2 regions of the Oxobacter pfennigii genome follow, and region 1 is predicted to be linked to the other one. Evidence: a T-box and tRNA genes for the amino acid it is inferred to sense, from the RefSeq annotation. Region 1 holds a T-box; the other holds one or more tRNA genes.
What was found. A T-box is a leader RNA that pairs with one kind of tRNA and senses whether it is charged. The one in region 1 lies ahead of OXPF_RS12900 (glutamine--tRNA ligase/YqeY domain fusion protein), so its partner is inferred to be a tRNA-Gln.
Positions count from the first base shown of each region.

Region 1 (7,490 bases):
GCACGGTATTCAATATAGCTGACACCGTGATATTTCATCATTTCATTAAACCAGAAATTCATCTGAATGTTAATTGCAGATTGACTATCTAAAGTTTCCATTACTTTTTTATATAATTGTGTATACACCCCGGTAGATTTTTCATCATTCGCTACTTTTGCATTATCCATATGCCATACATCACCCGCCTAGTCTGCTTAAATATTCAAAGCATAATAATATAATAGTTATTACGGTTTATTATCCATGTATTGATAATAATAGAATTATTATACGCAGGCATTTACTTTTTGTCAATTTCAGCTCTACTCAGGTGGATGGTCAAAGCCTGATATTAACCGTACAGCATATAACCGGTTTCATTTTTTCACCTTTCTCTACCATTGTACGTATTTTCCTAAACCGGCCTCCTGGTGAGCCTTCTTCGCGAGTTCGGTATATAATCCATATTCATGCTCAACACAACATTCCATGTAGGATGGATCAGTTTTGGGGTGGCGTGGCAGCGGTACATCCTGCTCGACCAGGATATCCTGTACTTTTTTAATGTTCACGTTACGAACAGTAGTGCCATCTGCAACTGCTACAGCGGCAGCCACACCGGCAGCCTGGCCGGTACCGACACACTGGGGTATAAGGTTCAGCCAGTCAATTGCAACATCATCAGATGACAGGTGACGGCCGGGGCACAGCATGTTCTCCACTGCCTGAGGAAGAATTGCACGGTAAGGAATTTCTACCGGACCGCAGTCATTAATCTGGCAGATGGTAGAGTGCCATGCGATGACGTCATCGAAATGACTTGCAAATGCCCAATCTTTAGCCGTCATTATATATTCGCCTTTCAAACGGCGGCTGCAGCGCAAACCGGTCTGGGGTGCAATATCATACAAGAAGGCATTCCGGAAGGCAACAGGTACCGCTTCTCTTAAATATTCCAGTACGTCCCTCATTGTATCACGTGTCTTGATTTCAGTGTCTGTGAGGTCTGCTATTTTAGTACAGTCCTTATCTGCATGCCAGTTGTTAATCCAGCATATATCGTTCTGGTTTGAAGCTATGGGCATCGCCCTAAAGCCTGCAATCTTGGCGAGGGTTTCCCTGAGTTTGGCCGTCAAATCCGGCCGGATACGTTTCCATTCTTCAAACTGATCCCAGTTAATGCCTCCTATTCGCCATACTAATGCTGTTGTACTGGAACGTGATTGTCCATCGGACAGGCTGGCATAAGGTGCTCCCGACTGGCTGAATAAGTCTCCATCGCCTGTGGCGTCTATGACTATCTTTGCCAGGATTGCCTTGCGTCCTTCCTTGCTTTCAAAGATAACTCCTTTTATATCATTTCCCTCCATAATGGGCTTTGTACCCCAGCTGTGATAGCATACCCTTATGGAGTCTTTTTCTTCAAGCAGCATTTTATCCATTTCTATTTTAAGCTGGTTTGGCTCAAAGTACACAGCACGAACCAGGCGGTGGGGTGCACTGCGGCTTACACAGTCGTGGATAGCCTTCCATGCATCTACAAGTATGGGGTCCTCACTGCCTATTTCATTTAACCTTGGCGCTCTTACGGCATTTGGAATATTTTCCAAGCGGGTGAACCATTCCTCTTGAATGCCCCGGACAAAGGACTTATCATACCAGGACAAATCCGGCACCATGATGACATATCCCCCGGTGGCATCGCCGCCCATATAACCATAACGCTCCATGATGACGATGTTTTTAGCACCTGCACGTGCTGCAGCAATTGCTGCTGAATGCCCAGCTGCACCGCCTCCGACAATCAGTATATCCGCCTCATCATATACAGGAATATTATTTTGAGTTTCAACTATCATCTTGGTCATTGTGCAATTCTCCTTTAATAAAAAATTTTTTAAGCAGCTTTATTTTGCTAATTATAAATAAACAACCCGGCCCCAAACATCACCTCCTCCTCGTAAAGGAATAAAACCTGATTAATTAAAAATTTTTACATTAACAATCCTGAGAAAGACTTTTAAACTTACGAAATATTATTTCTAAGATAACTTGTACACTGTTTGTACGCTATTCAGATAGGCATTATGCAAAATATATATTATTATAAATATATTTATAATAAAAAAATTTATTATATAAGCATATTATAATAGCAGCATATTCTTGTCAATAATTCTATAGCTCATATTCTCCACATATTGATTTTCAATTCAACCGCCAGCTACGTAAAGTTAATGCAATTAAAGAAATACAAGTTTTTTTTAATTTTATGAAACTTTTTTGAAAAAATTTCCTCTCTATATATCAGGAGAGTTGAATATTATAACGGAATGGGGGGTAATACGTATATTAAGCAAATTAGGCTTTCCTTAAAAATTCATAAAATGCAAAGGAGGCAAAATTATGAAGAAAAAGAGATTTTCAATTATAATTATATCTTCTATATCAATAAGTTTATTATTATCTATCGCAGCATATGCAATAACGCTTACGACCAAAACAGTAAGTATGAACGCAAGCAGTTCATCTATAAAATACTTTGAAACAACAGGTTACGATACTACATTAGCTGCTATAATGGTGCGTAATTATATAACAGTGGATGGAGATAAATTTTCTGACTGGACTAAGGAAGTATCCAATACACGCACTTGTGACGATAGCCGTACATGGCCAAGCGATCCAGGCTTTTTAGGCTGTGAATTTGTTGGAAAAGTTTCAAGGTACTACAAAGTTAACTCTGGTGATAGAGATATGACTTTTTCCGCTTCACAACAAGATTCTGATATTTTATAAAAAGGAGTGAGAAAAATGAGAGCAAAAAAAGCAATCACTTTGTTAGTAACTGTAATAATTATTGTAGGTATCCCAAGCACAGTGTTTTATGCAAGAAATAAAAATAAACTTGCTTATGAGAATAAAACCTATAAATCAGAAGATCATAATCAGCGTGCTATAAAGGTAGAAGAAAAGCTTAATGATGCATATGAAGATATTATAAAGACACATAAAATTGATGATTCACAATATACTCCGTTCATTTATACGTCTTCTACTTGTGATGATTTTGTCAACGGAAAATACGAAGCATTCTCCGCTGGTGAAAAATTAAATGCCATAGCTGTCCTTGTAGATGATGTAGCTATGAAAGCTCCAGCAGGCTCAACAGTTCCAACTATACTTGTTAGTAAGGACATGGATGACGTCATGGTATGCTATAAAGATAGTGATAGGACAAATGTAGTATATAAAGCTGTAAAAAATGATAATAATTGGGATATAACTATGGCGACAGCAAAAGGGAAGCCCAAAATGAAGATAGATAAATAAGACACAAAATTGATAAAAAGGAGGGCATCTGACAGTTAAGATGCTCTCCTTTTTATGTTGCCCAATTTAAAATTACTCTTTTGAAACCTTAGCCCAGGAATCCTTCAAGCCTACTATACGGTTAAATACAGGCCTTTCATTTGAGAAATCCCTGAAATCTGCACAGAAATATCCTATCCTCAGGAACTGATAACGGCCTTTGGAGTCAGCATTTTTAAGACTGGGTTCTAATTTACAGTCGGTTAAAACTTCAAGGGAATCAGGATTCAAATTATCCTTGTAATCCATACCCTCTTTTTCTTCTCCCGGATTGGGTACGGTAAACAGGCTTTCATAAAGCCTTACTTCGGCGTTTATACCATGCTTTGCAGATACCCAGTGAAGAGTACCTTTCACTTTTCGCCCGTCAGGAGCATTTCCGCCTCTTGTGGCAGGATCATAACTCACGTGAAGCTCAATTATCTCGCCTGTTTTTTCATCCTTTACCACGCTTTCGCATTTTATAAAGTAAGCGTGTTTGAGCCTTACCTCATTTCCCGGAGACAGGCGGAAGAATTTTTTAGGGGGATCTTCCATGAAATCATCCCGTTCAATATAAATGACTTTTGAGAAGGGCACCATTCTGCTTCCCGCATTTGGGTCCTCAGGATTGTTTTCCGCTGCAAACTCCTCTTCATAATCATCGGGATAGTTGTCTATTATGACCTTCAACGGCCTCAATACCGCCATAACTCTTGTTGCCCTCTTGTTTAAATCTTCCCTTATGCAGTGTTCAAGAAGGCCGATATCTACTGTGCTATCGGCTTTTGCCACACCTATTCTGGAACAGAAATCCCTGATGGCTTCAGGTGTATATCCCCTTCTCCTTAAACCGGATATGGTAGGCATTCTTGGGTCATCCCATCCTCTTACATAGCCTCCCTTTACAAGTTCAAGGAGCTTTCTTTTGCTTGTAATGGTGTAATTTAAATTAAGCCTTGCAAATTCTATTTGCTTTGGAGCACTTTTTAAATTCAGTTCATTCAAGCACCAGTCATATAAAGGACGGTGGTCTTCAAATTCCAGAGTACAGATTGAATGAGTGATGCCTTCAATGTAGTCCGACAATGGATGGGCATAGTCATACATGGGATAAATGCACCATTTATCTTTAGTCCTGTGATGAGTAGCCCTCAAAATGCGGTATAAAACCGGATCTCTCATATTCAAATTAGGAGAGGCCATATCTATTTTAGCCCTTAAAACCTTTGAACCGTCGGGAAATTCTCCGTTTCTCATCCTGGTGAACAAGTCAATATTTTCTTCAATGCTGCGGTCTCTATAGGGGCTGTTTTTTCCCGGTTCAGTCAAGGTGCCTCTGTACTGCCTTATTTCTTCGGAACTTAGGTCGCATACGTAAGCCTTGCCGTTTTTTATCAATTCTACGGCATAGTCATATAATTGTTCAAAATAATCAGATGCATAAAACATCCTGTCTTCCCAGTCAAAACCCAGCCAACGGACATCTTCCATTATGGATTCCACATATTCCGTATCTTCTTTGCTGGGGTTGGTATCATCAAACCTCAAATTGGTCTTTCCTTTGTTTTGAGCTGCAATTCCAAAATTCAGGCATATGGATTTTGCATGGCCTACATGAAGGTAACCATTGGGCTCCGGGGGGAATCTGGTATGGACACGTCCTCCGTATGTGTTTTCTTCCATGTCCTTATCGATTATATCCTGTATAAAATTTGATAGTAATTTCTCCTCGCCTTCTTCCTTTCCGGCAGGAGCATCATTACCGGCGTCCATATTTTTGCTCATGGTCATATACCTCCTAGCTTTATATAGTATAGTTTTTCCATTTATTTTAATTTATAGTATAAAAAAGTTGCTACGCAACTTACCGAAGGGATCTATGCCTCCCTTTTAAAGCACCCTCCTTGACGGCAAGGACGTCCCGTCCTTTGCATCCTCGTTTTTTATATACCAGGAAAGAGAACTTACCTAGTATATAAAAAAACCTTTCATCCTTATTTAGGACGAAAGGTTAATCTTCCGCGGTACCACCTAATTTGGCTGATAAAAGCCCCCTTGAGTCTATGCATTTTGCACAGCTTCTCTATATCGGGAGAACACCGCCAAGCCTACTCGAAAGATTTCACCTTCTTTTTTCGACCGGAGCTCAGAAGCCTGTTCGGCAAGTCAGCCATACCGGATTTCCAGCACACCGGCTCTCTTTAATGGCAAAAAATCCCTACTACTCTCCATCATAGCCTGAATTTATATTATTGATATATTATTATATTATTACAGTTATAAGAATGTCAAGCTTCATGCTATAAAAAATGCTTAAAATTTCTAAATCCTCGAATGAAAAGTTAAATGAAATTATTTTATGGCTTTTTGAACTCTGACAGTCTTTCCTTTTACGGTCGTATATTGAAGGGCTTCAAGAACTAAATCACCTTTTCCGTTTAATATGTCAATGTACGAAAGATTATCCCTCAAATCTATTATCCCTACATCTTCAACTTTAACACCATCTATACTCGTGATTGCACCTACGATGTCACCGGTTCTGATTTTCTTGCTCTTTCCTGCATTTATATAAATTTTGGTTATGTCTTTACTAAGCATGCTGCCCTTATCAGCCCTAATTTTCTGCGTATATTTAGTATTGGCATTAAATGCTTTTTTACCCTTTTCTGCTTCTTCAATTGAAGGAATCTCCTTATACTGAATTTCACTGCCTATATATCCTTCTATTTTATGCAGCATATCAACTTCATCAGGGCATACAAAGGTAATGGCCTTCCCTTTTTTGCCCTTTCGCCCCGTTCTGCCTATCCTGTGTACATAGCTTTCATCCTCAAGAGGTATATCATAATTTATGATATGGGTAATATCCTCAATATCTAACCCTCTGGCAGCAATATCTGTGGCTGCTAAAAACCTGTATTCACCTTTTTTGAAGCTCTGCATTTTATGAAGTCTTTCATTTTGAAGCATCCCTCCATGAATGGCATTACAGGAATATCCCCTGTTTTTCAATTCTTTATAAAGCATGTCGGTATTTTCTTTAGTCCTGCAGAATATAATTGAGCTTTCAGGATTCTCAATATAAAATATCCTGTTCAATAAATCAAACTTATCGTCTTCACTGACTTTATACCACTGCTGCTCAATGCCTTCCGGTATTTCAACATCATGATTTATCTCTATACTTACAGGTTTATGCATATATTTATCACATAAATACCTGACTTTATCGGGCAGGGTTGCAGAAAACAGCAACGTTATTCTTTCTTTTGGAATCAGGCTTATAATTGTCTCTATCTGGCCTATGAAACCCATATTAAGCATTTTATCCGCTTCATCTATAATCAGATATTTTATGCTGCCGGTAATTATATTCCCGCGCTCTATGTGGTCTATAACCCTTCCCGGTGTACCTGCTATGATATGTACTCTCTGCTTAAGCTCCCTGGTTTGCTCATCATAAGGCTGTTTGCCAAAAACTGCGGCGCATCTTATTCTTTTTAACCTGCCTATATTTGATATATCTTCTTTAACTTGCACACATAACTCTCTTGTAGGCGTAAGTATTAAGGCCTGAGGGTCCTTAAACTCTGTCTTTATTTTCTCACATACCGGTATTCCAAAGGAGGCGGTTTTCCCGCTGCCGGTCTGAGATCTGACGATTACATCCCTGCCTTCAAGCACTTGAGGTATTACTTGCACCTGAACCTTTGTGGGTTCTTTATATTCAAGTTTTCTCAGGGATTCCAGTATTTCCGGGCTCAGCCCATAGTATTTAAAGCTTTTTTCATCCATATAACTTAACCTCGTAAAAATTTATAGATAATAATTAAAAATCAATCTTTATAAAGATATACTTGAAATATCTTTGCTATATTATAATACACAATTTTCAACAATAATAATCTAAGAGCAGGCTATGTTCTGCCTGCTCTTAGATTATACTACATATACATACTTTCTACAGTTTTTTGTATATCCTCATTTTCAAGATATTCATCATAGGTCATTTGCCTGTCAACTATTCCTTTAGGAGTTATTTCTATAATCCTGTTTGCAATGGTCTGAATAAACTGGTGGTCATGGGATACAAAAAACACCGTTCCGCTGAAATTTATAAGGCCGTTATTAACAGCTGTTATGGATTCCAA
Region 1 covers NZ_LKET01000035.1:21,765-29,254, reverse strand. Annotated here, with positions in the region: gene OXPF_RS12920 (MarR family winged helix-turn-helix transcriptional regulator) at 1-170, opposite strand, end outside; gene OXPF_RS12915 (FAD-dependent oxidoreductase) at 378-1,850, opposite strand; gene OXPF_RS12910 (hypothetical protein) at 2,389-2,781, shown strand; gene OXPF_RS12905 (hypothetical protein) at 2,797-3,315, shown strand; gene OXPF_RS12900 (glutamine--tRNA ligase/YqeY domain fusion protein) at 3,388-5,109, opposite strand; T-box leader at 5,333-5,580, opposite strand; gene OXPF_RS12895 (DEAD/DEAH box helicase) at 5,689-7,134, opposite strand; gene OXPF_RS12890 (ABC-F family ATP-binding cassette domain-containing protein) at 7,284-7,490, opposite strand, start outside.

Region 2 (7,490 bases), on a different contig from region 1:
TTCCTTTTACATACCTTTAAAAATAAAAGAACCCTCCAAGCCTGAAGAGTTTTTTTATGAGCTATATATAACCATTTGTTTAACTAAAGAGTTACTTTAATGTGGGGATATATTAATCTCCGATAAACATTCTTTGATTAGTAACTTAATAGTCTGTATGCAGCCCAGGTGGTTTGCGACGGTGGAAGAAGGCTAAAGGCAAGCCCCTGCCATCTGCTATCGCTAATTACGTTTCCTTTTTGCTATCAAGCATGATAAACTCCTCCGGAAACCGCACCCGTTAAGGCTCTAATGTTTTTAAGAGACGTGGAAGTTGAAAGCCCGCAGGCCGGTGCTATTATATCAATGCCTTTTTCAACCAGCCTGGATGTATTTTGACGCACTGACTCTTCATTGCCGAATTCAAGCAAATAAGTGCTGATATTGCCCATAACAGTTGTATCTTTAAGCTCTTCCTTCAAGGAGTGCAGGTTAACCATGGCATCAGTGCTGATGGCATCACACCTTAAGTCTTTTAAATTTCCCGTTACGCTACCTACCTTTCCGCAAATGTGGATAATGACGGGAACACCTAACTTGTGAATAGAGTCTGCTAACTTATTTAAATAAGTAACGGCATATTCCGCAAATATTCTGGGCCCCAGGATCTCTCCCGTTGCAGTAGGGTCAGCTATGGATATGACGGCTGCGCCGTTATCTACAAGAAGACGGGCATATTCAATTAAAGCATCGGTCACATAATCTAAAACCTTGTGGGTCATATCCTTATTTTTATATAATTCCTTCAAAAAAGTCATGGGATCAGTTATGGAGGCTGCCGTACTGACCGGACCTGTTACGCTGCCGATTACGGGGACATCAGGCTGCTTTTTTGATAATGATGCTATAGATTGAATGACGATCTCTGTCCGAGGGCTTTTAGCAACTGCAGAAACAGGCAAAAAATCTACATTGTCAACTGACGCATAGGGTTCGCGAGCAATTTTAGGTTCGCATTTTAGAGAGCCTAAATCCACCTCGCTGCCTAAGGCTTCAGCTTCCACTGTCATACAAAAGGGTATGCCTATATTTTCAAAGCCTGTCAGGTTAAATACATCGTCGGCAAGCTGGCTCATAAGCCTCCAGTCTCTGTGCGCATCAGGCAGGGTATGTCCTGTAGTTTCCATGATTTCTACGATGGCAGAATTCATCATGCCGCCGGGACAAATAACCGGAGGACGCTCCACACCCTTTTTGTTTAGGGTCCGGAGCAATCTTTCCTTTGGTGTAAAAAAATCTCCCATAAACCAATCAATTCCTTTCCGGATTATAATTTATTATCTTGCGGCAACAGCTGCACTAAGCAAATCCTCAATTAAGGTCAAACCTCCGGCAAAGCCTGTATACCCGCGGCTTAGCACAGTACGATTGGATACCGGAAAGCTTATGCTAAGATGAGGAGCATTGATTTTCAAGGCCAGAGCTCGTTACAAGGCTCTTCCTATTACAAAGGCAGGTGAAAGTGTTTCGGAATATATATCCGATTCTTTTTTGGGTAAAGCTCATTTATATAGCGGATTGCCTCGCTGGCATTGGTGTCAAATACCACTTTGAGTCCGGTCGGAGATGCAAAAGCGTAAGTTTTTTTCTGATTTTGTCCTGCTGATCCTCGTTTAAAACATCGGTGAGCTTGGTGAACACAGGGATCCATCCCAAATCATCCGATAAAAAACGTGTAACTGCTACCGCATAATTCACATCTCCTACCACAACAGCATACTTTTGCAAATCACTGTCGTTATACACATCCATTAGAGGCTCTATATATTTATAATATTTTCTGTTTTCTTCAGTTACTATTGAATCCACGTTTACATTTAGGTTTATTTCCTTCGCTACCTTTCTAAGAAGAGCTTCGCTAGTAGTAGGACCTATGGGAAGAGTTGCTGTGATATAGGGGATGCCATGGATGTCTTTGTATACCTTTGCAGTTTCAATGCCGTATACATCCGATAAAACGATATTCAGCTCAGCACTTGAAGAGCTTTTAAGGACATCCAGGGAATCTTCAATTGTAAAAAAGGTATTTACCCTTAATCCTATATTTTCTAAGAGATGCCTGATACCGATAAGATTGCCCCGCCAGAAGCTGTCCATATAGGGTACGATACCTAAAATATTAACTGTACCTTTTTCTTTTTGCAATCCTTTTTTCACATACTGTTTCACAATTTCTGAAAGCACGATATCATAGCCAAGATAGGAATTTCCTTTAAATCCACCTGTGTTAGCTGAAACAATATCTATACCATTTTCTTTATATTCGGCAGTAACTGCCCGGATGTCATCGCCGATAATTTCCGTGACACAGCCTGTAATAACAACGAACAGTTTACCTTCCATAATTTCAAGAGTCGTTCTGATTTCCTCATTCAAACGGTCAGTTCCCCCGAAAACAATATCGTTCTCGCCCACATTGGAGCTGGGTACATTCAAACCACCGCAATAGCCGCCTACCTGAAGGCCGGAGCCGCCGTTTTGAGACCATGCAATATTGCCCGCGCAGCCGCTTGCACAATGCAGAATGGGATTATATCCGGCAGGGCTTCCAATGTGGAAAGTGCGCCGCCTAAAGAACATAGGTATCTCGGTCTTTCAATAAAGCTGCTCATGCCTTTTCCTCCCTCTTAACAAAATCCTCCGGTAGCCTTCCTCTTCAAAAAAACCTTTCTTTTCAGCAACGACGAAAGGAGCATCAGTACAATCGGATCTGGACCATGTTTTGATTTCATAAACCTCTTTTCCGCTTTCGTCAACTGTGGGTTTTATGGCAGTGCGCTCTTTTTTGCACGCAGCCAGCACTCCGGTTAAAAGAGCCAAAACAATAGTCAGAGCTAATAAACTTCGTACTTTCATTTTATTTTACACTTCCTCTTTATAAAATTTTATTTTGAAAATCCCTGTGAAGTCTTGAAACCTAGTGCACAACATTTTCTTCCCTCCAGGTAATCACACGCGATTCAATCCATGAAATCAAATGCTTTATCAAAAGACCCAGTAATGCGATGATTACCACAGCCACAAACAATTCTTTGATTTTAAAACCGGCAGATACAACTGTAGAATCTAAATGCAACGTATTTAAAAATGGTTCTAGTTGCAGGTTTTAAAATAGTAAAGATATTGATACGTGACAATACACACAAAAGAAGCCCATCACATTTCTGCAATCGGCTTCTTTCCATAAAAATCGATTTTACTATTGACGGCTTATGTCGTATTTTCTATCCTGCTTTCCTTATCCCATTTAATCCGGTATAATAACCGCTTTGCGGTTACCATATCATAAAATAAAAATCGCTCCTTTGGAATGATTGCTCGATTCTCATAGAAACGATTTTGTGTCATTAGTACAAAATAGATGTACTAACAACTTGTCTGAATTTTCATTAACAAGTCATGTTTCATAAACTTCACCTTATGCTCATAATAAATACTTACTCAAGGTCTTGAATATTCATTTTCTCTAACTGACTATTCTTTCTGATGTTTTCCCTGCAAGCAAAGTAAACTATTAATAATATAGCGGTAGGAATGTTATATAAAAGAAAAACAATAAGCATTTGAAAAATAGCAGTACCAGTGTTCATAATTGGTTGTTTGTGCTGTTCAATTATACTTTCTTCAATTACTGTTCCATCTGGAGCAAGTTGTTGCATTGTGAGTTCTCCGCTCGTGTACATAGGCGTATTTCCCAAAACAACAATTAGTGAAAAAATTAGACAGATCATAGGTAATATAAGCCCAAACCATTTGCTTTTTCGTTTCGATAAAAATATTTGAAGTAAAATTCCTCCGATAACGAAAATAAGTAAAAAAAATATATTCTTTGATATAAGCATATTACAGCTCTCCTTTCATTTTTTTGTATTCTGAAATCAAGAGTTTAGCTGTATCAAAATCCAACTTATCATTGACGGCAAGTCGTTTGATTAGAGCAATATACGGCTCTCTCGCTGTATCATCACTTATTTGAATTTTCTGTATTAGTTTATCAAGTCTAAGTCTTACCGTAGGGTAGGTAACACCGTATTGACTTGCAATCTCTTTCAATGATCCAGAAGCCAAAAGAAATTTTTTGATAAATGATATATCTTCATCATCGAGATTTAACATCCATTCAGGTACAATTTCTATTGCCACTTAATCTCCTCCTTTAAATAAAATTCATTATATGCTTTAACATTATTAAAGTCAAGTAGTAAGATTAAGCTTAATAAAATAACGACAGATGAGTAACCTCACCTGTCGTTTGACAAAACTAATATAAATAATCTGAAATTCGAATATATTTTAAGTATAACATAAACAATCAGGCTAAGACAGATACAATTCTACATCCATTTTAGCCTGATAACCTTGGTGCGCCCGACAGGATTCGAACCTGCGACCTACTGACTCGGAATCAGGAACTCTATCCAACTGAGCTACGGGCGCGTATTTGTATTATTAATATTAGCATACTGATAAACAAAAATCAAATTATTAAGAAGGTTTATAGGATTAAACAAAAAAGGCCTTATGGCCTCTCTTATATAGTGGCTGCCGATGCAGGACTCGAACCTACACATCCCTGATCCAGAGTCAGGTGCCTTACCAATTTGGCTAATCGGCAATATAAACCAGTTCATTTACTTTTAGCTGTAAAATATATTATAAACTCTTAAGAAAACATAGTCAATATATTAATATATTACTTAGATGAAAGTAATTGGATAAATAAATGGCTGCCGATGCAGGACTCGAACCTACACATCCCTGATCCAGAGTCAGGTGCCTTACCAATTTGGCTAATCGGCAACAACATTGATAATTATATAATGTATTAAAATAAAAATCAATAAGTTTTTAACTTAAATTTAAGAAATATCACCATTTATTACTATCTTATTATTTGTTAATTTATGTTTATTTTATACAATGAGAAACCGCTATTCAAAAGCAATATAGTCTCTATATTTTTCAATAGTTGCTTCATCTGTCTCTACAGTTATTACTGCTGCTATTTCATCATATTCTTCTGATAGGACGGTGCATTCCTTATATAAATAAGATTTTAAACCCATCTTGTCGTAAGGCAGCCTTATTTCTACCTTTTTAAGCTTATCATAGAGCCTTTGTTCTATCATTGAAATCAAATCTTCAATGCCTGTTCCATAGAGGGCGGATATCTCCGCTACGTTTTCATGATTTTCATAAAGAAGATTTAAACCATCGGCAAATTCGATTTTATCAACCTTGTTAAGTGCCAGGATTGTAGGTTTATCCAATGCATTCAGCTGTCCTAATACATTATTTACAGCCTTAATCTGCTCATGAGCGTTTGGTGCGCTGGCATCCACCACATGAATAAGCAGATCCGAATATGCTACTTCTTCTAGTGTAGCCCTGAAAGCGTCTACCAGGTCATGAGGCAGCTTTCTAATAAAGCCTACTGTATCTGAAACCAGTATTTCTCTGCCATTTGGAAGTTTTATGGATCTGGTTGTAGGATCTAATGTGGCAAATAGCATATCTGCTTCCAATACATCTTCCTTTTTAACCTGGGAATCTGTCTGAAAGTCATGAGCCAGTCTGTTCCTTAAAGTGGACTTCCCTGAATTTGTATATCCGATTAATGATACAATGGGGATTGAATTAGACATTCTTTTAGCTCTTTGAATTTCCCTGTTCTTTTTAACCTCATTAAGGCCTTTCTCCAGTTCATTAATTCTTTCTCTTATATGCCTTCTGTCAACCTCAAGCTTCTTTTCTCCCGGTCCCCTGGTACCTATTCCCCCTCCTGTTCTTGATAAAACCTTACCTAAACCAATCAATCTGGGAAGCCTGTATTTAAGCTGTGCAAGCTCTACCTGAAGTTTTCCTTCCATTGTCAAAGCCCTGCTGGCAAATATATCAAGAATAAGGGTGGTTCTGTCTATAACTTTTGCACCTATGGTTTCTTCCAAGTTCCTTACCTGAGCCCCCGATAATTCATCATCAAATATAACGGTATCAATGTCATAGGATTGGGTTACCAGACTCACTTCCATGGCTTTACCTGACCCTATGTAGTATGCTGTATCGACTTTGCTTCGCTTTTGAAGTATTTTTCCTGCAACTTCAGCACCAGAAGCTTCGGCAAGCTCACTTAATTCGTCTAATAAATCCTCATCACTTCCCATACCGTCAGGTGTATTTAATCCTATTAAAAGCACTCTTTCTTTTCTCTCGTCCTCAGTAACTGATGCTGTATCTGCAATGATGTGTTTCTCAATCTCTTTTATGACATTTAATATATTGATGCTTAATATTGTATTCAAATCATAAGGACCTAATATGTTATATTTTTCTGTCAGAGCACCTTCCACTGGATAGAGATAACCGGTATAAACATTAGTAACCTTTGAACCTTCTATGCCGGCTGCAGCTATACAATCGAGACGCAAATTTATCAAGGCGGATATATCCACTTCAGATAAATTTCCGTTGCCGCCCGGATGGGTATGTATGCATCTTACCCCTGACAGCCTTCTGTTTCCCCTTCTGAAGCTTATTATAGGCAGGCTGACTGTGGCAAAATCGCCTATGGATACATCAACCACCTTGCCTCTCCTGTTTATAAAAACCGATATCTCCTTATTTATGGCTGAAGTAACTTCAGCCATAACATCGAGTATTTCAGAACTTATTAATTCTTCTATGCTTACGTTTATATCGTAAAGACCATCCAACCTTTCCAAATATGAATCTTTTATGCCCGTCACGTTTCCATTTACTCTCATAATATCACCAGCCTGTATGTTTATTGCATTTTTTGACTTGCTATATTAGTTTACCATATTAATATAATATTTAGTATTCGGACTTGTAATTATTATTTTGCATATAAAATTAAAAAATGCTTAATTTAAATACATAATAATTAGCGAGGAGAATCTTAATGGATGACAAGATGCGAATAGTATTGGGTAAAAAGGCATCAAATGTGGCACTTATAGTCAATATATGCCTTATGCTTTCAAAGGTTTTTACCGGTTTCTTAGCTCACAGCACTGCAATAATTGCCGATGCTTTCAATAATGGCACTGATATATTTGCTACCTTGGTAGTATTCGGAGGACTTAGAATTGCCTATTTGCCTCCAGATGAAAAACATCACTACGGTCATGCGAAAGCAGAATCTGTTGTATCTAAAATTGTAGCTTTGATAATTATGCTCACAGGTTTTTTCATAGGCTGGAGTGCTGTAAAACAGATAATTTCCTTTGAGCTTGATACTCCCGGTTCGTTAGCCATATATGTATCCGCTGCTTCAATTTTAGCTAAGTTCTTTTTATATAAATATACAAATAGAATAGGCAATTCAATAGGCAGCTCATCCATTGTCGCAGATTCATACAATCACCGCTCAGATGTCCTGGCATCTTTGTCTGCCATGGTTGGAATCGCAGGAGCAAGGCTAGGCTACC
Region 2 covers NZ_LKET01000028.1:257,879-265,368, forward strand. Annotated here, with positions in the region: gene OXPF_RS07810 (MtaA/CmuA family methyltransferase) at 246-1,283, opposite strand; gene OXPF_RS22860 (hypothetical protein) at 1,317-1,454, opposite strand; gene OXPF_RS07815 (nitrogenase component 1) at 1,546-2,619, opposite strand; gene OXPF_RS07820 (hypothetical protein) at 2,635-2,895, opposite strand; gene OXPF_RS07825 (hypothetical protein) at 3,477-3,881, opposite strand; gene OXPF_RS07830 (DUF2089 family protein) at 3,883-4,182, opposite strand; tRNA gene OXPF_RS07835 (tRNA-Arg) at 4,400-4,476, opposite strand; tRNA gene OXPF_RS07840 (tRNA-Gln) at 4,579-4,654, opposite strand; tRNA gene OXPF_RS07845 (tRNA-Gln) at 4,764-4,839, opposite strand; gene hflX (GTPase HflX) at 4,971-6,803, opposite strand; gene OXPF_RS07855 (cation diffusion facilitator family transporter) at 6,962-7,490, shown strand, end outside.
Region 2: it encodes a tRNA-Gln, which carries the amino acid that the T-box ahead of OXPF_RS12900 (glutamine--tRNA ligase/YqeY domain fusion protein) is inferred to sense. The anticodon was not compared.